Regions from separate parts of the Streptacidiphilus albus JL83 genome, predicted to be linked through region 3. Evidence: riboswitches for the same ligand, from Rfam matches in the RefSeq annotation. Region 3 holds a riboswitch; each other region holds the start of a gene.

What was found. A riboswitch is a leader RNA that binds a small molecule or an ion and turns the genes downstream of it on or off. The one in region 3 is predicted to bind ZMP and ZTP.
Region 1: it holds a riboswitch for ZMP and ZTP, as region 3 does, so the genes downstream of both, BS75_RS30755 (phosphoribosylaminoimidazolecarboxamide formyltransferase) here and BS75_RS35695 (methyltransferase domain-containing protein) in region 3, are expected to answer to the same signal.
Region 2: it holds a riboswitch for ZMP and ZTP, as region 3 does, so the genes downstream of both, BS75_RS30655 (bifunctional 5,10-methylenetetrahydrofolate dehydrogenase/5,10-methenyltetrahydrofolate cyclohydrolase) here and BS75_RS35695 (methyltransferase domain-containing protein) in region 3, are expected to answer to the same signal.

The regions. Positions count from the first base shown of each region.
Region 1 covers NZ_JQML01000001.1:6,983,343-6,990,214, reverse strand. Annotated here, with positions in the region: gene BS75_RS30775 (radical SAM protein) at 1-36, opposite strand, end outside; gene BS75_RS30770 (radical SAM protein) at 36-1,181, opposite strand; gene BS75_RS30765 (aroma-sacti cluster domain-containing protein) at 1,325-1,516, opposite strand; gene BS75_RS30760 (aroma-sacti cluster domain-containing protein) at 2,130-2,321, shown strand; ZMP/ZTP riboswitch at 2,527-2,611, shown strand; gene BS75_RS30755 (phosphoribosylaminoimidazolecarboxamide formyltransferase) at 2,641-3,798, shown strand; gene BS75_RS30750 (hypothetical protein) at 3,998-4,522, shown strand; gene BS75_RS30745 (ACT domain-containing protein) at 4,566-4,967, shown strand; gene BS75_RS30740 (carbohydrate binding domain-containing protein) at 5,308-6,825, shown strand.
Region 2 covers NZ_JQML01000001.1:6,966,060-6,972,931, reverse strand. Annotated here, with positions in the region: gene BS75_RS30665 (helix-turn-helix transcriptional regulator) at 1-460, shown strand, start outside; gene BS75_RS30660 (phosphodiesterase) at 521-1,303, shown strand; gene BS75_RS30655 (bifunctional 5,10-methylenetetrahydrofolate dehydrogenase/5,10-methenyltetrahydrofolate cyclohydrolase) at 1,329-2,162, opposite strand; ZMP/ZTP riboswitch at 2,264-2,348, opposite strand; gene BS75_RS30650 (class II glutamine amidotransferase) at 2,452-3,333, shown strand; gene BS75_RS30645 (GNAT family N-acetyltransferase) at 3,358-3,888, shown strand; gene BS75_RS47050 (acyl-CoA thioester hydrolase/BAAT C-terminal domain-containing protein) at 3,967-4,644, opposite strand; gene BS75_RS44955 (RNase H family protein) at 4,639-5,616, shown strand; gene BS75_RS30630 (nitroreductase/quinone reductase family protein) at 5,613-6,227, opposite strand; gene BS75_RS30625 (hypothetical protein) at 6,226-6,872, shown strand, end outside.
Region 3 covers NZ_JQML01000001.1:8,196,138-8,203,009, reverse strand. Annotated here, with positions in the region: gene BS75_RS49640 (hypothetical protein) at 1-775, shown strand, start outside; gene BS75_RS35700 (HipA family kinase) at 851-1,702, opposite strand; ZMP/ZTP riboswitch at 1,835-1,914, shown strand; gene BS75_RS35695 (methyltransferase domain-containing protein) at 1,926-2,732, shown strand; gene BS75_RS35690 (ArsR/SmtB family transcription factor) at 2,776-3,189, shown strand; gene pheT (phenylalanine--tRNA ligase subunit beta) at 3,300-5,822, opposite strand; gene pheS (phenylalanine--tRNA ligase subunit alpha) at 5,822-6,872, opposite strand, start outside.

The DNA of each region.
Region 1 (6,872 bases), 1.2 Mb from region 3:
GATCCGGTCCACGTCGTCGAGCCTGAGTCTGCGCATCAGCCCGCCTCCCCGACCGGTTCGCGGTCGGTCCCGCCCGGTCGCCCGAGGGTGAGCAGCCCGGCGTACTCGGGGACCCCGTAGCGCCGGGCGAAGGCCTCCGGACCGGCGGCCGTCTGCGCCAACACCACCAACGCCTCGGTCGCCAGGAACACCGGCTCGCGGACCAGTTGCTCCGCGCCCCGGAGCACCTCGGGCCGGCCGCCGATCCGGAGGCAGCTCGTGCAGTAGCCCCCGGAGGCGCAGCCGGGCGCGAACCGGTCGGTCAGCAGCTCCGGCCCGTAGGTCCGGATCGCGCGCAGGGTCGGGCTCTCCGCGCAGCGCTCGGCGATCAACGACCACGGGTCCCGGGCCGCGTGGCCGAGGACCAGGTGTTCGGGGGCCGGGCCGTCCACCACGTCCTGGCTGCAGCAGGCGACCACGGTTCCGTCGTAGGCGACGGTGGGCCAGGCGGCCATCGCGCAGGGCGCGGGTGCGGCGGCAGCAGGGGCAGAGGCGGCAACGGGCGCGGGCGGGCCGCTCGGTGGCGGCGGGCCGCCGGGCCGGACACCGGGTTGGAGGGTGTCGATCAGTTCGACGGCGTCCAGCAGCGCGGCTCCGCGTCCCGCCGCACCGAGGGGGGCGACCAGAGCGGGCACGCGATCGCCGAAGCGGGCCCGGATCTCGGCCACGGTCTCGGCGATGTAGCGGTCGTCGGGACCGTCCGCGACCAGCTGGAAGCTGGTGTCGACGCCCAGACCGAGGAGTTCGGCGACCACGTCGAGGGCGTGCGCCCGAGGGACCTCGGGGGCGTGGAAGCGGTCGTGGCTCACCACCACGTGGTCCACCGTCCGCAGCACCTCGGCCAGCCGGGCCGGTACCGTGCCTCGCGCCCGGGCGAAGAACAGCCCGGTGATCAGCACCGTCCTTGATCCCCGCTCCCGTGCCACCCGGGCGATCCGACGCACCGTCGACAGCCGCAGCAGCGCCTCCCCACCGGTGAGGAAGACGAACTCAGGACGGGATTGCGGCGTAAAACTCTCGACCAGCCGCACGAACGGCGCGGCCGCGTGCTCCTCGCTGCGGATCGTGGAATTGGTGGAGCAGTGCGCGCAACTCAGCGGGCATCTTCGGGTGAGCGAGAGAAAAAGGCCCGCAGCTGGCACGTGGCGTCTGGCGAGGACATCGGCGATATGAACCACGTAGGCATCCGTTCAGGCCGGCGAAGCAGCAGGGGCGGCATGTACAGTGGCGCAATCAGCCGCCCCCGAACTGCTCGACGGGGACGGCCGAAATCCTCGCTCGGGCATTAGAAGATGCCGACGCCGACCACGGTCTGACCCTCGACGTCGCCGGCCACGTCGGCCAGCCGGCCCTGAACCGAGATCAGGGTGGCCACCTCGGACTCGGCGAAGGTGGAGATCACCGCCTGCTGCTCCGAGCTGAGCTGGTCGACCGGGGTACCGGCATCACGCAGGGCCTGAAGTGCGTCAAAGGACATCGCAGAATCCTTCACCGTGAGCAGGAGAGGTGGGCGAGTTCATGATGCGGGCCCTCGGCAGACGGCACAAGGCTCGTAGGGCCCGGGCAACGAGGAACTGTGGCGTTGACGACTGATCACGGACAGTTACGACTCCCGGGCACCGTCACGCCCGCCACGCCCCAGCGACAGCGGCGCCGTCCGCCCGCGCGGAGCCACCCGGGACGGCGCCGGCCGCCGTCGCGACAGCGGCGGGCGAAGGAGCGCGACCGCGGACCGGAGCTCCTCCCGGACCCGCCCCGAAGGCGCCGCACTCCATTCCCGATCCATTCCTGATCCATTCCTGACCCACGCCGGATCCGCTCCCTATCCGCTCCCGATCCGCCGCTTCACTGGCTATCAGCCGGATCGACTGACGAATCAGCGGCCAAATCAACGGTCCGATCATCGGAATTCGATCGGCCGGTCGGCCGCGCCCGGAAAGTGCGGCGAGCGAGAACCGGAACGGCAGGAATTCTGATCAGTCGTCAACGCCACGATTTCTCGGTTCGATTGTCCGGCACACCTTGCCCGACCCGGGAGGCGTCCGCACGATGGTTGTCGCCAGCCGCCGACCTTTCGGAAGGAATCCGCCATGCCCTTTGACGCACTCCAGTCGCTGCGTGACGCCGGCACCCCGGTGGACCAGCTCAGCGATGAGCAGAAGTCGGTGATCGCGACCCTGTCCGAGTCCGAGGTCGCCACCCTGACGTCGGTCCAGAGCCGCCTCGCTGCGGTGGCCCCCGACGTCGAGGGCCAGATCGTCGTCGGGGCCGGCATCTTCTAGACCCACGCCCTCCGGCCCAGCGCCCTCCGGCCCAGCCTCTCCGGCCCGACGTCCACCTATCCACCCGTCCGCTCCGTCCGCTCCGAACGCTCCGAACGCTCCGAACGGGGCATCCGTCGGGCCGCCTCCACTCACTCCGGGGCGGCCCGACGGCGTCCGGCAGGACGAGGCGGAGCGGATTCCGTCCCCGCACCCACTAGGGTGGGGGCCGGGCCGCGACTGGCGAGGGTGGACGACCACCGGGGAGCGGTCCCGTTCCGATGCGAGCGTCGACCGCCTGGGCGCCTCCATCAGCGAAGTCCCGCTGAGGAGGCATGTCATGGAACTGCGTTACGGCACCAACCCGCACCAGGCGGCGGCTCCGGCCGAGCCGGTGACCCCCGGAAGTTGGCCGGTGCGAGTACTGAACGGGTCACCGTCGCTCATCAACCTGCTCGATGCGCTGAACAGTTGGCAGCTGGTGCGGGAGGCGTCCGGCCTGCTCGGCCGCCCCGCCGCCGCCTCGTTCAAGCACGTCTCACCGGCCGGCGCCGCCGTCGCCGGTCCGCTCGACGCCGTCACCGCCGAACTGCACGGCCTCACCGGCTCGGCGGTCGGCGGTCCGGCCTCCGCGTATCTGCGAGCCAGGGACGCGGACCCGAAGTCCTCCTACGGCGACTTCGCCGCCGTGTCGCACCCGGTCGACGCCGAACTGGCCGACCTGCTCGGCGGACTGGTCTGCGACGGCATCATCGCCCCGGGCTTCGAGCCGGGCACGGTCGCCACTCTCGGCCGGAAGAAGCGGGGCCGTTTCCTGGTCATCGAGGCGGATCCGGCGTTCGTGTCACCCCGGCACGAGACCCGGGAGGTCTTCGGCCTCCGACTGACCCAGGAACGCGACCTGGCTCCGCTTCCCGACTCCCTGGCCACGGCGTCCGACGGTCGCCCACTGACCGAACGCGCCCGCGAGGACCTGCTGCTGGGACTCTCCGTCCTGCGCTACACCCAGTCCAATGCGGTCTGCTACGTGCGCGACGGAGTCACCCTGGGCATCGGCGCCGGGCAGCAGTCCCGGGTCGACTGCACCCGGCTGGCCGGATCGAAGGTGGACACCTGGTGGCTGCGCCGCCATCCCGCCGTCCGGTCCCTGACGTTCCGCCCCGAGGTTCGCCGACAGGACCGGATCAACTGGCAGATCCGGTTCGTCGAGGGCGACCTCACCGCCGACGAGCGGGCCCGGTTCGGGGAGGTTCTCACCGCACCGGCACGGTCACTGACGGAGGGTCAGCGCGCGTCCTGGCAGGGCTCGCTGCGCGGGGTGGCCTTCGCCTCCGACGGGGCACTGCCGTTCCGCGACAACGTCGACCACGCCCGCCGCCACGGCGTGGACCACATCGCCGAACCCGGAGGGTCGATCCGCTCCGGGGAGGTCGAGGCCGCCTGCCGCGAGCACGGCATCACCCTGGTCCGCACCGGCCTCCGGCTGTTCCACCACTGAGCGCGGGGCACTGGTGCCCCGCCCAGGTCCCCCGCCCCGGTCGCCCGCCCGGTTTCCCCGCGTCCCGGCACGGCGGCACTGTGGCGCGGGGCACAGCACACGGGGCGCCGAACGGGTACCAACGGCGGTCCAGGAGGGAGAAGATGGGAGGTGACGGGGGCAGTACGGCCTGTTCCCCACCACAGCGACGGGGGTCGTCATGGCGATCGGTTTGAACAGCAGCGTCTCATCGGCGCCCTCGGCCCCGCGCCCGGAGCGTGTCGCCGCCTTCCTGGTCGGCCTGGCGGCCGCGTGGAGCCTCGCCCTGCTGATCCTCGCCCTGGTGCTACCGATCGTCACCCCGCAGAGCCCTCCGGCCTATGCGACGGCGACCGCACCGGTGGGCGCGGGCGCCGGCGCGCTCCACGCGTCCACCACCCTGCTGCCGACGGCGCAGGTGACCCTGGTGGCGGACAGCGGATACCTGGTGCTGCTGCTGGTCGCGATCCCGCTGCTGGCAACACTCCTCGTGGGCCTGCTGCTCCGCTCGGCCGCCGCCGGACGCTCCGGCCCCTGGGCCGGCCGGGCGGCCTGGGCGCTGGGCTCCGCCCTGCTCCTCGCCGGAGTCGTGGGCTTCCTCACCATCCTGATCGGCATCGCGGTTGTTCCCGTGGGCGGGCTGCTACTGGCCGCCTGCGGACAGATCGTGCCGCTGGGCGCCGCCGTCCGCCGACGCCACGGCTGACCGCTCCCGGCCACAGGGCCGTCGACCGCCTACGCTGAGCCCCGTGAGCGGCGAACTGGACCTGGAACGACTGCTGGGCGGCATGCGACCGGAGCTGAACCCGGGACGCTTCGTCTTCACCACGGTCGAGGACGCCCTCGTCCCTCCCGGCGTCACGCCGGTGGTCACCGTCGCGGAGCCGGAGGGGCTGACCCTGGTCGCGCTCCAGTCCGAGGCCGACGGCGCAGGGCTCCGCTACGACTACGTCGCGGGCTGGATCACCCTGCGCGTCCACTCGGCGCTGGCGGCGGTCGGCCTCACCGCCGCCGTCTCCCACGTGCTCGCCGAGGCCGGGGTGAGCTGCAATGTGGTGGCCGGATTCCACCACGACCACCTCTTCGTCCCGCACGAGCGCGCGGCGGAGGCGGTCGCCCTGCTGACCAGCCTGGCCGAGCGCCACGCCTGACCGACGGTCCGCCCCCGTTCCGTCCGGTCACCACACCCCCGGCCCGGGCCCCTGTTCCCTTCCGGGGCAGGGCACTTGCCGTCCCCCGGCGTGCTGCTCCCGTTCCGGACCAACAGGCCCGCACAGATTCCTTCATGGCCTTGACAACCTCATTGGTCTGGACCACATTCACTGGCAGGTACGGAGCAGCCGCCACTCGCGAGGCGCCTGCTCCTTCGGCACTGCTACATCCGCACCGGCAGGCACCGCTCCCCCACCGACCTGTGACTCCGCCACCCCCAAGGATGAGTGACCGGTCGTCAGCCCCCTGCCGCCGTACCGCAGACAGGAGCACGACACCGTGCGCACTACCCCCACACCGCCCCGCTCCGGCCGACGCCTCACCGCGGTCATGGCCGCCATGGCCCTGACCGCGGTCGGCGGCGCCGCCAGCGCCGTGCTCGCCTCACCCGCCTCGGCCGCGTCCACCAACCTGCTGGCCAACCCCGGCTTCGAAGCGGGCTCGCTCTCCGGCTGGACCTGCGACACGGGCACCGCCGCCGTGGTCGGCTCGCCGGTGCACTCCGGCTCGCACGCCCTCCAGGCGACGCCGACCAGCTCCGACGACGCCCAGTGCACCCAGACGGTGACGGTCACTCCCAACACCACGTACACGTTCAGCGGCTATGTCGAGGGTTCGTACGTCTACGTCGGGATCACCGGTGGAACCGACAGCTGGACGCCGTCGGCGACCAGCTGGCAGCAGTTGTCCACCTCGATCACCACCAGCTCCACCCAGACCTCGCTCCAGGTGTACGTCCACGGCTGGTACGCCCAGCCCGCCTACTACGCCGACGACTTCTCGCTGACCGGCCCCGGCGGCGGCAGCTCACCGACGGCCTCCGCCAGCGCCAGCGCCTCGGCCAGCGCGTCCGCGTCCGCCAGCGCCTCGGCCTCCGCCTCGCCCTCCTCGACCGCCACCTCGGGCGGCGGCGGTGGCAGCGTGGGCAAGGTCGCGCCCTACGTCGACATGAGCAACGACCAGGAGCCGATGCTCAACTCGGCGGCCAAGGCCGGGCTGAAGAACTACACCGCCGCCTTCGTGATCTCCTCCGGCTGCAACCCGATCTGGGGCGACACCCTGCCGGTGAACAACGACCCGGCGATGACCCAGGAGATCGCCACCGCCCAGGCCGACGGCGCCACCCCGATCGTCTCCTTCGGCGGGGCCGGCGGCACCGAGCTGGCGATGGCCTGCACCACCGAGGCCAGTCTCCAGGCGGCCTACCAGGAGGTGATCAACAGCCTCGGCGTCACCCACATCGACTTCGACATCGAGGGCGCCCCGCTCGACTACACCGCCGACAACAACCTCCGGTTCGAGGCCATCAACGGCCTTGAGGCCGCCAACCCCGGCCTGGTCGTCTCGGTCACCCTGCCCGTGCTGCCCACCGGCCTCGCGGCGGACGGCGTGGCCTTCCTCAACCTGGCCAAGCAGGACGGCACCCGGATCGACCTGATCAACGTGATGGCCATGGACTACGGCGGCTCGTTCACCGGCGACATGGGCCAGGAGGCCATCCAGGCCGCCCAGAGCACCCTGGCCCAGGCCCAGGCCGACTGGCCCTCCGACACCTACGCCAACATCGGGGTCACCCCGATGATCGGTCAGAACGACACCTCCGGTGAGATCTTCAGCGAGGCCGACGCCCAGACCCTGGTCTCCTGGGCGGACACCGCGCACCTCGGCCGACTGGCCTTCTGGTCCGTCGACCGCGACCAGCCCTGCGCCGGCTCGGCCTCCGGCCTCCCGGCCTGCTCGGAGATCAGCCAGCAGCCGCTGGACTTCACCAAGATCTTCGACTCCTACACCGGCTGACCTTCCCCCGCAGCCGGCCTGCGCCACTCCCCCGCGGACCCCCACCG
Region 2 (6,872 bases), 1.2 Mb from region 3:
CCCCAGTTACGTAACCGGCCGCTACTGGGACGTGCTGGCGGCCAACCGCGCCGCCCGGGCGCTGTGGACCGACTGGCCTGCGCTCCCCCTGGAGGACCGCAACCAGCTCTGGTGGATGTTCACCGCCCCCGAGGCCAGGGAGGTGATGGTCGAGTGGGAGCACGAAGCGTCCGCGCTGCTCGGCCGGTTCCGCGCCGCTGCGGCGCGGCATCCCGGGGACGCCGGCTTCGCCGCGCTGCTGGACCGCCTCCGGTCGGCCAGCCCGGAGGTACGCGACTGGTGGCCCCGGCACGACGTCGTGCCGCTGAGCTCCGGCACCAAGCGGCTGCGCCATCCCCGCCTCGGCGAGCTACGACTGCAGCACCTGGTGCTGCAGCTCGCCGACGACCCCGACCGGAAGCTGGTCACGTTCACCGCCCCGGACGAGGACCTCGCCCGGATAGCCGAACTGTCGCCCTGACGGCTACGCCGACAGCATGATCCGTTGCCCTCCGCGCCGGGCCCGGTGCATCGTGCAGAGGTGACCGCATCCATCGCCCACATCAGTGACCCCCACCTCACCACCGGCCCGCTCGGCAGCGCACCGGCCATCGGTCTCGGCCGGGCGCTGGGGCGGCTGCTCGCGCTCGACCCGCTGCCGGACTGCGTCGTCATCACGGGCGACCTGGTCGAGAGGGGCCGGCCCGAGGAGTACGCCGCGCTGCGCGAGGTCATCGAGCACTTCCCGCTGCCGCTGCACCTGGTGCCGGGCAACCACGACGAACCCGGGGCCATGGTGGAGGCCTTCGCCGGCACCGGCTTCCTCGGCGGCGGTGGGCAGACCCGCTACGCGGTGGACCATCCGGCCTTCACCGTGGTCGTACTGGACTCCAAGGTGCCCGGCTCCGGCGGCGGCCGCCTGGGCGAGGACCAGCTCCAGTGGCTGGACACGGTCCTCGCCCGCAGGCGCGACGCTCCGGCCATCGTCTGCCTGCACCACCCGCCGATGCCGATCGGCATCCCGTTCCTGGACGGCATGCGGTTGGAGGACGGCAAGGCCCTGGCCGAGGTGCTGGGCCGGCACGGCAACGTCGCCCGGGTGCTGGCCGGACACGTCCACCGACCCATCACCGCCCCCTTCGCCGGCAGCATCCTCGCCATCGCGCCGAGCACCCATCTCCAGAGCGGCCTGGTCCGGCACGAGGGGACGCCCAACTACCTGCCCGAGCCGACGTCGGCGCTGCTCCATGTCCAGGTCGAGGACGTCTGGGTGACCCACACCGTCGCCGTCAGCCACGCGGCGGCCCCGATCGCCGGCTACTGACAGCCCGGGGCCCGCGCAACCCCGCTCAGGCCGTCGCCGTCTGACGAACGGCGGCGGCCACCGTCTGCTCCAGCAGCAGGGCGATCGTCATCGGTCCGACGCCGCCGGGCACGGGCGTGATCAGCCGGGCGCGGGCCGCCGCCCCCGCGAAGTCGACATCGCCCACATTGCCAGGGTTGTATCCGGCGTCGATGACGACCGCCCCGGGCTTGATGTCGGCCCCCTTGATGAACTCCGGCCGGCCCACAGCCGCGACCAGGATGTCGGCGGTGGCGATGATGTCGGACAGGCCGACGGTCCGGGAGTGGCAGTAGGTGACCGTCGCATCCCGGGCCAGGAGCAGCATCCCCAGCGGCTTGCCGAGGATCGGACTGCGGCCGACCACGACCGCGTGCCGACCGCTGGGATCGATCCCGTAGGCGTCGAGCAGCCGGACGATGCCTCCGGGCGTGCAGGCGTGGAAGCCGGGCAGGCCGAAGGCCATCGCCGCGAACGACCACATGGTCACCCCGTCGACGTCCTTGGCCGGGTCGATGGCCTCGAACGCCGCGCGCTCGTCGATGTGCTCCGGTACCGGGTGCTGGAGCAGGATGCCGTGGACGGAGGGATCGGCGGACAGGGCCCGCACCGCCGCGACCAGTTCCTCCGTGGTGGTGTCGGCGGGGAGCGCGACATGGCGGGACTCGATGCCGGCCCGGGCGCAGCGATTGCGCTTCATCGCCACATAGGTGACGGAGGCCGGGTCGTCCCCGACCAGCACGGTGGCCAGGCAGGGGGTGACGCCACTGGTCTCGCGGAGGTTGCGTGCGGCTTCGGCGCAGCGTTCGACGACGGCTGCGGCCAGCTCGGTCCCGGTCATGAGCCGGGCGCTGCCGAGCGATGCGTCGGCGGGCCGTGCGGTGGGCTGTCCGGTGGGCTGTGCGGCGGGCTGTGCGGTCATGGGCGGTCCCGGGGTGAGAGGGGTGTCGCCCAGGCGCGCGGCTTCGAACCGAAGGCAATCGCTCCCCGGTGGTGATCCACCCAAGCGCCAGTCACGACCGCGGTGCCAGCATAACCACGTCCTCCCGCCACCCGGTATCCGTCCGTTCGGCGGAGGAGACGGCTCTCCCGGTGATTGGCCAGGAGGCTGCCGGGGGATGTGCACCACCATGTGTCGCCTCTTCGGTCTGTGCAGCGCGCCCGAGCGGATTCGCGCAACCTTCTGGCTGGTGGGTGCCCCGGACAGCCTGGAGGCGCAGAGTCGGGCGAATCCGGACGGGACCGGGATCGGGGTGTTCGACCGGGACGGACGCCCGCTGACGTTCCGTCAGCCGCTGGCGGCCTGGCAGGACACCGAGTTCGCACAGGAGGCGCGGGAGCTTGAGTCGACGACGTTCGTGGCCCACGTCCGCTTCGCCTCGACCGGCGGACTGACCGTCGAGAACACCCACCCCTTCGAGCAGGACGGGCGGCTGTTCGCGCACAACGGCGTCGTCGGAGGCCTCGACCTGCTGGACGCCCGGCTCACGGAACTGGGCGTCGACGTCGCACGCACGGTCCACGGCCAGACCGACTCCGAGCGGTTCTTCGCCCTCCTCACCGAGGAGGTGCACCGACACGGCGGCGACGTCGGTGCCGGGATCACCGCCGCCGTCGGCTGGGCGGCCGAGCAGCTGCCGCTGTACTGCCTCAATCTGCTTCTGGCCGATGCGGACGGGCTGTGGGCGCTCCGCTACCCCGACACCCACGAGCTCTACGTCCTCGATCGCCGCGCCCCCGGGGACGGGCCCGGGGAGCCGCTGCAGCATGCCGACCGCCGCCGCCGACTGCGTGCCAGCTCCGCCGAACTGGCGGACCGCTCCTGCGTGGTGGTGGCCAGCGAGCGGATGGACGAGGATCCCCGCTGGCGGTTGCTGGCGTCCGGCGAACTCGTCCATGTCTCGCCGGGACCGGTGCTCGCGTCGACCCTGGCACTGCCGCAGCCGCCGGTCCACCTGCTGCGACTCGCCGACCTCCACCCGCAGGCTGCGGCCTCCCAGTCGGCGCACTGAGGTCCGCCCGCCATGATGGCTGCCATGTCCACCGAGAACAGCCAGACCGGAACCGCCCGCACGGAGCGCACGGCAGCGCAGATCACCCGGGCCGAGGTCGCCGACGTCCACCAGGTCCTCGCGGACCATTCCCGCTACTGGGGCGACCGCGACCTTCGCCCCCTCCACCAACTGGCGCTGGTGCAGGAGTTCGGCTCGACCTGTCTGGCCGCCAGGGACGCCGAGGGCATCGCCGGCTACCTCGTCGGCTTCGTCACCCCGACCGGCACCGGCTACGTCCATCTGATCGCCATCCGCGACGACACCCGGGGCTCCGGGCTGGGACGCCGCCTCTATGCGGCGTTCGCGGAGGCCGCGCAGCGCGAGGGCGCCGTGCGGTTGAAGGCGATCACCTCCGTTGCCAACACCGGCTCGGTCACCTTCCACCGCAGCCTGGGCTTCGAGGCGACGGTGGTCGAGGACTACAACGGCCCCGGACGCACCATGGTCGTCTTCCAACGCCCGCTGCCCTTCGCCGACGCGCCCGCGCCCTCGCCCTCACCCTCGACCGCCTGACCCCGGCTCGCCCGTACCCTGCTCGCCCCCTCCCGCCGACTCCGCTCCCTCCGCCGACTCCACTCCCCGCCGACTCCGCTACCGCTGTCCGGTCCCGAGACCGGCCAGCAGCGCCAGGACCTGCGGCCAGCCCTCGGCCTGGGCAGTGGCGTCGCCCGCGCGGCTGCCGCAGAGGTTCTCCTCGGCGAAGCTGGTGGGGTTCATCACCGTGGTCTGCTCGGAGAGGTAGGGGACGGTCCCGACCTCGTGCCCGGCCCCGGGGTAGACCAGCGCCTGGTGGGGATAGGGGTCGTGGTCCGCGTCGAGTTCGGTGACGATCTGCCGGGCCCAGGTCGCGGACTGCCAGACGCGCCGGCGACGGCCAGGACCGGTCCGCTCACCCGCTGCAGCGGGACGGCCCCCGGCGGGACCGGCTTTCCGGCCAGGCTCCAGGCATTGCCGGTTCCGTCCGGGAAGCTCGGGTTGACCTGGGCCGACGGCGAGTAGGCCACCGCACCGTGGACCAGCGTCGGGAAGTCCTCGGCAAGGTTCCGGGGGCTGCCGAAGGGCGCATCGCCCGGACGACGACGGCGCGCGGGCCCGCCGCACTGCGCCGCTCTGCCCCCGTGATCCAGGAATCAGCCGAATCCGCCGACGGGTTCCGACCGAGGGGGCGACGACTGTCGGTGGCTGGGGGCACAGTGTGAGTGTGCCCGGAGTCGCGGCGGACGCGCCGGGCCGCGGTGCCGAGCGGACCAGGAGGACCGAGCCATGCATCCCAGCCCCTTGGGCATCCCGGCGCGAACCGCGCCGCAACCGGTGGGCCGCCCCGGATCGGTCTTCTGCGCGCTGGCCACGGCCTTCCGCGAAGGCCGCTGGGCCTGGGCGCTCACGGACGAGCACGGCGCCGTCCGCAGCGGCGTGACCGCGAACGGCGGCGACGGCACCGCGGCGGTCCTCGACGCGCTCGGCGCGCTCCTGGCCACGGGCGGGGACGCCGTCCCGGCCGTCGACCGCACCCCGGCCGCCCAGTCCGGTACAGCGGTCGGCCGGGCACCGGGCGTGACCTACCTGCTGCTGAGCAAGGACCCCTCCCTGCTCCAGGCCCTGAACCAACTCGCGGCCTGCCTGCCGTCACTGGTTCCGGCGTCCGCCCGGTCGATGGTCGGCGGACGGCACCTCATCAACGCTGCGGAGCGGGCCGCCGAACACGCCCTGGACGAGGTCGGCATCGGCTGGCCACCGATCCAGGCGGCCACCGACGGCTCCTTCAGCCGCCATGCCCAGCAGGGCGGCTGGGGGTGGGTCACCTCCGGCGGCGACTTCGGCTTCGGCCGGGTCAGCTGCCGCGAGCCGGTCCACGCCGAACTGTGCGCGCTTCGCGCCCTGCTGGCTGCGATACCGGCGGCCCAGCCGGTCACGGTGCACTGTGACAGCCGGGCCGCGATACGGCTGGTCCACGACCTGCGACCGCTGCGCGGCGAAGGCGCGTGGCGCGATCCCTCGGCGCGCACGGGGCACGCGCGGGTGGCCCTGCACGCGATCCGCGACCTGCTGGCGCAGCGTCCCGGCCCGGTCCAACTGCGCTGGGTGCGCGGGCACAGCGGTCATCCACTGAACGAGGGCGCGGACCGCCTCGCCCTGCACGCCCGTCGCAGCCAGACCGCGGGTCTCCCCGCCGGGACCGCCGCGGACATAGCCCGCGGCATCGCCGAGGAGACCCGGATGGCCTGGGTCGCCTCGGCCTAGCCCGACCCGGGCCCCGACCCGGGCCCCGGCTCGGGAGTCAGCACGGGCGTCAGCACGGGCGTCAGCTCGGGAGTCAGCACGACCACCGGAATCAGCCGGCCCGCCAGGGCCTGGTGCTCCGCGAAGCCCGGGTAGACCTCCAACAGCAGCCCCCAGAGCCGGGCCCGCTCACACTCCGCCGCACCGACCTCGGCGGCGCGTACCCGCTGCACCGTCCGGCGGTACCGCACCACTCCCTCTCCCGACTCCATCAGGTTGTAGTACCAGCCCGGGTGGTGCGGCGCCCCGTTGTCGCTCGCGCCGACGACATAGCGGCCCCCGTCCCGGGCGAAGACCAGCCCGGCCACCCGCGTCCGCCCGGTGCGCCGACCCCTGGTGCCGAGCAGCAGGACCGGCATCCCGAAGTACCACGCGCCCACCACGCCGCCGGTGGCCCGGTACACCGCGCGGTGCAGGGTGAGCAGCCCGCGCTGCGTCCGCTGCCGAGCCCGCTGCCAAGCCCGCCGCCAAGCCCGCCGCCACCTCCGCCGCCACGCCCGGCGCCCGGCGCGGCACGCAGTGGCCGTGCCGTGCGCGGTCGGGCCGCCCGCCCCGGTGACAATGTCCCCCATGAGGTTGATCTCCGGACTGTTCGGCGCGCTGCTGCTGCTGTTCACCTTCGCCAGTATCCTGCGCACCCTGGTCGTGCCGCGCGGGCTGTACTCCGCCCTGGTCTTCCGGACCTGGCAGGTGCTGCGGATGCTGCTGCGCACCATCGCCGGACTCGGCTCCGGATACCGGGCGCAGGACCGGGCCCAGACCTGGCTGGCGCCACTGATGCTGATGGTCATGCTCGTCTGCTGGCTCGGGGGGATGTTCGGGGCCTACGGGCTGCTGATACACGCCTTCTCCGGTCTGCCCTGGGGCAGTTCCTTCCGCGAGGCCGGGTCGAGTCTGTTCACCCTCGGCTACGCCAGCAGCGACCGGCTCCGGCTGTCCTCGGTCGACTTCCTCGCCGCCGCCACCGGGCCGATCGTCATCGCTCTGCAGATCTCCTACCTGCCCACCCTCTACAGCGCCTACAACCGGCGCGAGGTCGAGGTCACCCTGCTGGCCTCGCGGGCGGGCGAGCCGGCCTGGGGGCCCGAGCTGCTGGCGCGGCAGTGGCTGGTCGACACCGAGACCGCGCTCCCGGAGCTCTACCGGGACTGGGAGCGGCTGGCCGCCGACCTGGGCGAGAGCCACTCCAGCTATCCGGTGCTGCTGTCGTTCCGCTC
Region 3 (6,872 bases):
CCAGTCCCAGAACTCGGGGATGACGCTGCGGATCGGCAACGCCCAGTTCGTGAGCATCCTGCCGCCCTCGGGGTCGGTCGCCACCCTGGACACCTACGCCGAGTGCACCCCGCCGCCGGTGGGCCCCTACGCGCTGGCCTACGCCCGGACCGCGGCCAACTTGATCGCCGTCCTCGGCCACCCCGTCTCGCTCGGCACCACCACCCTCACCGTGACCGGGGCCGAGCTGGGCGAGCCGACCACCCTGGGCCCGAACAACACCGTCACCGTCCGGTTCACCCGTCACGAGGAGCCCGCCGGCGGCGGGCAGACCCCCGGCGTGTACACGGCCCGCGCCTGGATCGACATCGTCGCCACCGGGGTCCTCCGGAACCCGGCCGGCGAGGAGGTCTACGACGGACCGATCACCGACATCCGGCTCGGCGAGGTCGAGGCCCACTGCGAAAGGACGATCACGCCCTCCCCCAGCCCTTCGTCGAGCTCCCCCAGTCCGAGCCCCAGCCCCAGTCCCAGCCCGAGCCCCAGCGAGAGCAAGAGCCCCAGCCCTTCACCCTCGCCCTCACCCAGCGACAGCCGGACCCCCACCCCGCACCCGACCGACTCCTCGGGCGCCCCGCCGGAGCCCTCGCCCTCGCCCTCGGGCTCCGGCGGACCGCTCGCCCCCACCGGGACGAGCCTGGAGCCGGTGCTGGCCGCCGCCCTGGCCCTGCTCGCCGGCGGTCTCGCCATCACCGCCGCGATCGGCTTCGGCCGCCGCGACCGCCGTCGGCACTGACGGCACGACACCGGCACCCCACCTACGCCGGCACCCCACCTACGCCGGAACCCCACAGCACCGGCCCCGGGCCGCTCAGCCCCGGACGTACTGCAGCCAGGGCGGGCGGCCCGCGCGGGTCGCCGCCTGGCGTTCGGCCTCCGCCCGGGCGAGCTGCTCCGGAGTGGCGAAGCCCTCCGGCAGCCAGGTCGCGGAGCCGGCCGCGCGGGCGGCGAGGTGGGCGACATAGGCCTCGCGCAGCTGCTCCGGCGAGTCGAATCCCGGCTCGTCCACCAGCCACTCGTCCGGGACCAGCGCGACCACCTCGCGCAGGAGCTCCGGGGTGACCAGCGGGGCCAGCGCGGCGTCCGCCGCCGTGACGTCGGGGGCGAAGCCGCCCAGCGCGTGGGCGCTCATCGGATAGGGCTTGGCCACCGACTCCTCCGCGCCCGACCAGCGGTGATGGAAGATCAGCGCCGCGCCGTGGTCGATCAGCCAGAGCTTCCCGTGCCAGACCATCAGGTTGGGACTGTGCACGGTCCGGTCGACGTTGCCGACCAGGGCGTCGAACCAGACCACCCGGCCGGCCTCGGCCGACGACACCGTCAGCGACTCAGGGGTGAAGTCGGTCGCGCCCGGCAGGTAGTCCATGCCGAGGTTGAGCCCGCCGCTGGCCCGGAGGATGTCCTGGACCTCGGGGTCCGGCTCGGCGCTCGCCACCTCCGGGTCGAAGTGGACCAGCACCAGGTCGGGGAAGCGCAGCCCCAGCCGCCGGGCGAGCTCACCGACGATCACCTCCGCCACCAGCGCCTTGCGTCCCTGCGCGGAGCCGGTGAACTTCACGACGTAGGTGCCCAGGTCGTCGGTCTCGACCACCCCGGGCACGGATCCGCCCGCACGCAGCGGCACCAGGTAGTGCAGCGCCGTGACCTCGGCCAGTCCCGCCATCGCCCCGTCCTCCTCCCGATCACGACCACCTTCGTGATCCCGATCACGCCCGCAGGAACCCTAACAAACGAGGCGCTCCGCTCCCGTTCCCCGAGCGGCTGCGCGGCCGACCGGCCGTACGGCAGAATGCCGACCGACGCGACTGGCGGGACCGGGATGGAAGAGACCATCGGGAAGCAGCCTCGCGGGAGCCGACCGCCTGGGCGCCCGCCCGGGAGCCGCCATGAGCACCTTCTCCGACGTGGACCGCAGCACCCGCCCGCAGGGGCTGGTCCAGTACCTGGAGCGCGCCCAGCGCGGGCTGGCCGGGCCGAGGGCCCGGCTGCGCGAGGGCCTCGGCCTGCGCCCCGGCGAGCGGGTGCTCGACCTGGGCTGCGGCGCGGGGCACGAGCTGGCGCAGCTGGAGGAGGACGGGCTGACCGCGGTCGGCGTCGACATCAGCGCGGTGATGCTCCAGGCCAGCCGGGCCCGGCTGACCGACCAGGACCTGGAGTGCCGGCTGGCGCAGGCCGACGGCGCGCGGCTGCCGTTCCGGGACGGCGCGTTCGACGTCTGCCGGATCGAACGGGTGCTGCAGCATGTCGCCGACCCGGCCGCCGTGCTCGCCGAGGTGCACCGGGTGCTGCGGCCGGACGGCGGCCGGATCGCCGTCTCCGAGCCGGACTGGGCCTCGTTCACGGTCGACTCGGCCGACCCGGAGACCGCCGCGGCGGTCGGCGCCCGGGTGGGCGCGGGCATCGCCCAGCGGGACATGGGGCGGCGGCTGCGACGGCTGCTGAACGCTGCCGGCTTCGTGGACGTCCGGATCGAGGTGGAGCTCGCGGTGTACGCGTCGCTGACCGAGCTCGACCTGGTGATCTCGCTGCGCCGGGCGGCCGAACGTGCGGTCGCCGAGCGGGCGATCGGTCAGCAGCGGGCCGAGGGCTGGCTGCTGGAGCAGCAGCGGCTGTCCGACGGCGGCGGCTTCCACGCCACGTTGAATCGTTCCGTCATGGCCTGGGCGCAGCGGGCGCAACACAGGAACACATGAACAGTCCTTCATTTGTCCAAGTGTCTCTTGTATGATGACGGGTATGGGCCCCGAGACGACCACCGCGCCTGACCGAGCACCCGACGGCGACGCCCCGGTCCGCGACACCCCGGTCCGCGACACCTCGATCCACGACGCCCCCGCCCACAGCGTCCCGCCCGCGCGGCTGGACGCCGGCAACGCCGCCAAGGTCGCCGCGACCATGCAGGCCCTGGCCACGCCCTCCCGGCTGCTGATCCTGGCCCGGCTGCGCGAGGGCCCCTGCGCGGCGAACGAACTGGCCACGGCCGTGGCCATGGAGCAGTCCGCCTGCTCGCACCAGCTGCGGCTGCTGCGCAACCTCGACCTGGTCGTGGGCGAGCGCCGGGGCCGCTCGGTGGTCTACGACCTCTACGACCACCATGTCGCGGAACTGCTCGACCAGGCCGTCTACCACGTCAACCACCTGCGGGCGTGAGACGGCAGCCGGAACCGACAGCGGCCCTGCGACGACAGCGGCCCTGAACAGCGCGAAGGCCCGCCCCCCTCCGGAGAGGGGGGCGGGCCTTCGCGGTCGTCCGGCGCGGCTCAGCCGCGCAGCGCGGCCCCGGTACGGGCCACGGCCTCGGCGATCGCGGCCGTACGGGCCCCGCTCGCCTCGTCCGCCGTCAGCGTGCGGTCGGCCGCCCGGAAGCGCAGCGCGTAGGCGAGGGACTTGCGGCCCGCGCCCAGCTGCTCACCGGTGTAGACGTCGAACAGCCGGATCGACTCCAGCAGCGGACCGGCGCCGGCCCGCAGCGCCGCCTCGACCTCGGCGGCCGGGACGTCCTCGGCCACGACCAGGGCGACGTCCTGGGTGGCGACCGGGAACCCGGAGATCTTCGGGCCCTCGACCTTGCGGGGACCGTCCTGGGTGAGCAGGTCGACGTCCAGCTCCATCGCGCAGGTGCGCTCCGGCAGGTGCAGCGCCTTGACCACGCGCGGGTGCAGCTCGCCGGCGTGGCCGACCAGCCGGTCCCCCGCGTACAGCGCGGCGCAGCGGCCCGGGTGCCAGGGCGCGTACTGCGCCTGGCGGACGGTCAGCTCGACCCCGGCGGCCTCGGCCACCGTGCGGGCCGACTCGACCGCGTCGGCCCAGGTCGCCGGGCGGCCCTTGCCCCACCAGCCCTCCGGCTCGCGGTGGCCGGCCAGGACGGTGGCGACCCGGTGCGGCTGACGCGGCAGCGCCGCGTTCAGCTGCGCGATCTCCTCGTCCGTGGGACGGCGGTCGACCGGCAGCCGCGGGGCGTGGAACAGCGACGCACGGTCGGTCCCGTCGGTCCGGAAGACCAGGCCCTGCTCGAACAGCGCCACGTCGGTCGTCCCCCGGCCGGTGTTCCGGCGCAGCGCCGCCAGCAGGCCCGGCAGCAGCGTGGTGCGCAGCGCCGGCTCCTCGTCCGAGATCGGGTTGGCGAGCTCGACGGTGGCGCGGCGCGGGTCGTCCGCGTCCAGGCCGAGGGCGTCCAGGGCGGCCTCGCCGAGGAACGGGTAGTTCAGCACCTCGACGTAGCCGGCCCCGGCCAGGGCCAGGCCGGTGCGCCGACGCAGCCGCTGCGCCTCGGTCAGCCCGCGTCCGGCCGGGACGCTGGGCAGGGTGGAGGGCAGCTCGGCGTAGCCCTCCAGCCGGATGACCTCCTCCGCCAGGTCGTTGGGGTCGGTCAGGTCGGGCCGCCAGCTCGGCGGGGTGACCACCAGGACGTCGCCGCCCTCGACGGTGCAGCCGACCTCCTGCAGCCGGCGGACCACGGTCTCGCGGCCGTACTCCTGACCGGCGACCCGGTCGGGGTGGTCGGCGGCGATGGCGATGGTGTGCGCCGGGTACTCGGCGACGACCTCGGTGACCCCGGCCTCGGCGGTGCCGCCGGCGACCAGGACCAGCAGGTCCACGGCGCGCTGGGCGGCGGCCCGGCCGGCCTCCGGGTCGACCCCGCGCTCGAAGCGCTTGGCCGCCTCGGAGGGCAGCTTGTGCCGGCGCGCGGTGCGGGCGATGGAGACCGGCGCGAAGTGCGCGGCCTCGATGACGACCTCGGTGGTGCCGCTCGCCAGACCGGTCTCGGGGTCGAACACCGGGGCGGCGATCTCGGTGCCCTCACCGCCCATCACCCCGGCGATGCCGATCGGGCCGGAGTTGTCGCAGATCAGCAGGTCCTCGGGGTCGAGGGTGCGGACCACGTCGTCCAGGGTGGTGAGCTTCTCGCCGGGCTGGGCGCGGCGGACCGTGATCGCGCCGTCGATCCGGCTGCGGTCGTAGGCGTGCAGTGGCTGGCCGAGCTCCAGCATCACGTAGTTGGTGATGTCGACGGTCAGCGAGATCGGCCGCATCCCGGCCTTCTGGATGCGTCGCTGCATCCAGATCGGGGACAGCGCGCCGGGGTCGAGCCCGATCACGCTGCGCGCGGTGAAGCGGTCGCAGCCGGCCGGGTCCTGCACCACGACGGGCGGGCCGTAGGAGTTGGGCGCCGGGGTGTCCAGCAGCGCCGGGTCGCTGAGCGGCAGGCCGTAGGCGATGGCGGCCTCGCGGGCGACGCCGCGCACCGACAGGCAGTAGCCGCGGTCGGCGGTGACGGCGATGTCCAGCACCTCGTCGACCAGCTGCAGCAGCTCGATGGCATCGGTGCCGGGCTCGAACTCCGGCGGCAGCACGATGATGCCGTCGTGGTCGTCGCCCATGCCCAGCTCGCGGGCCGAGCAGATCATGCCCTCGGAGGTGTGGCCGTAGGTGGCGCGCGCGGCGATCGGGAACGGTCCGGGCAGGACCGCGCCGGGGAGCACCACGACGACCTTGTCGCCGACCGCGAAGTTCCGGGCGCCGCAGACGATGTTCTGCGGCTCGCCGGTGCCGTTCGCGTCGCCGACGTCGACCTGGCAGTAGCGGATCGGCTTCTTGAAGCCGGTGAGCTCCTCGATCGCGAGGACCTTGCCGACCACCAGCGGGCCCTTGAGGTCGCCGCCGAGCTGCTCGACGGTCTCGACCTCCAGGCCGGCCCGGACCAGCTTCTCGGCCAGGTCGCGGCCGGTGGTGCCGGCGGGCAGGTCGACGTACTCCCGCAGCCAGGAAAGCGGGACGCGCATCAGATCTCCATCCCGAACGGAAGGGTGAAGCGGACGTCACCCTCCACGATGTCTCGCATGTCCTCGACGTTGTGCCGGAACATCAGCAGCCGCTCGATGCCGAAGCCGAAGGCGAAGCCGCTGTACTTGTTGGGGTCGATGCCGCAGGCGATGAGCACCCGCGGGTTGACCATGCCGCAGCCGCCGAGCTCGATCCAGCCCTCGGAGGAGCAGGTGCGGCAGGGCCGGTCGGGGTTGCCGACGGACTCGCCGCGGCAGTTGAAGCACACCATGTCCATCTCGGCGGACGGCTCGGTGAAGGGGAAGTAGTTGGGGCGCAGCCGGGTGGTCATGCCCTCGCCGAAGAGCGAGACGACCATGTGGTCGAGCGTGCCCTTGAGGTCGGCCATGGTCAGGCCCTCGTCCACGGCGATCAGTTCGATCTGGTTGAACACCGGGGTGTGGGTGGCGTCCAGCTCGTCGGAGCGGAACACCCGGCCGGGGCAGATCGCGTAGACCGGCGGCTCGGCGCTGGCCAGCATGGTGCGGATCTGCACGCCGGAGGTGTGGGTGCGGAGCACGACAGAGTCCGCGTCCTGCAGGAAGAAGGTGTCCTGGGTGGAGCGCGCGGGGTGGTCCGGGCCCATGTTCAGGGCGTCGAAGTTGAGCCACTCGGCCTCGACCTCGGGGCCCTCGGCGACGGCGTAGCCCATGGCCGTGAAGATGTCGGCAAGGCGCTCGGAGAGCGTGGTCAGCGGGTGCCGGCCGCCGCGCGGGGCGCGGTCGTAGGGCAGCGTGACGTCCACGGCCTCCTCGACCAGGACCCGGGCGTCGCGCTCGGCCTCCAGCTCGACCAGCCGGGCCGCGAAGGCCTTGTTGACGGCGCCTCGGGCGGCGCCGACGCGCTTCCCGGCCTCGGCCTTGGCCTGCGGCGGCAGCGCGCCGATCTCGCGGTTCGCCAGCGCCAGCGGGGAGCGGTCGCCGCTGTGGGCGACCTTGGCCTCCTGCAGCGCGGCGAGGTCGCCGGCGGCGGCGAAGGCCGCGAGGGCCTCGTCGCGCAGGCGCTCGATC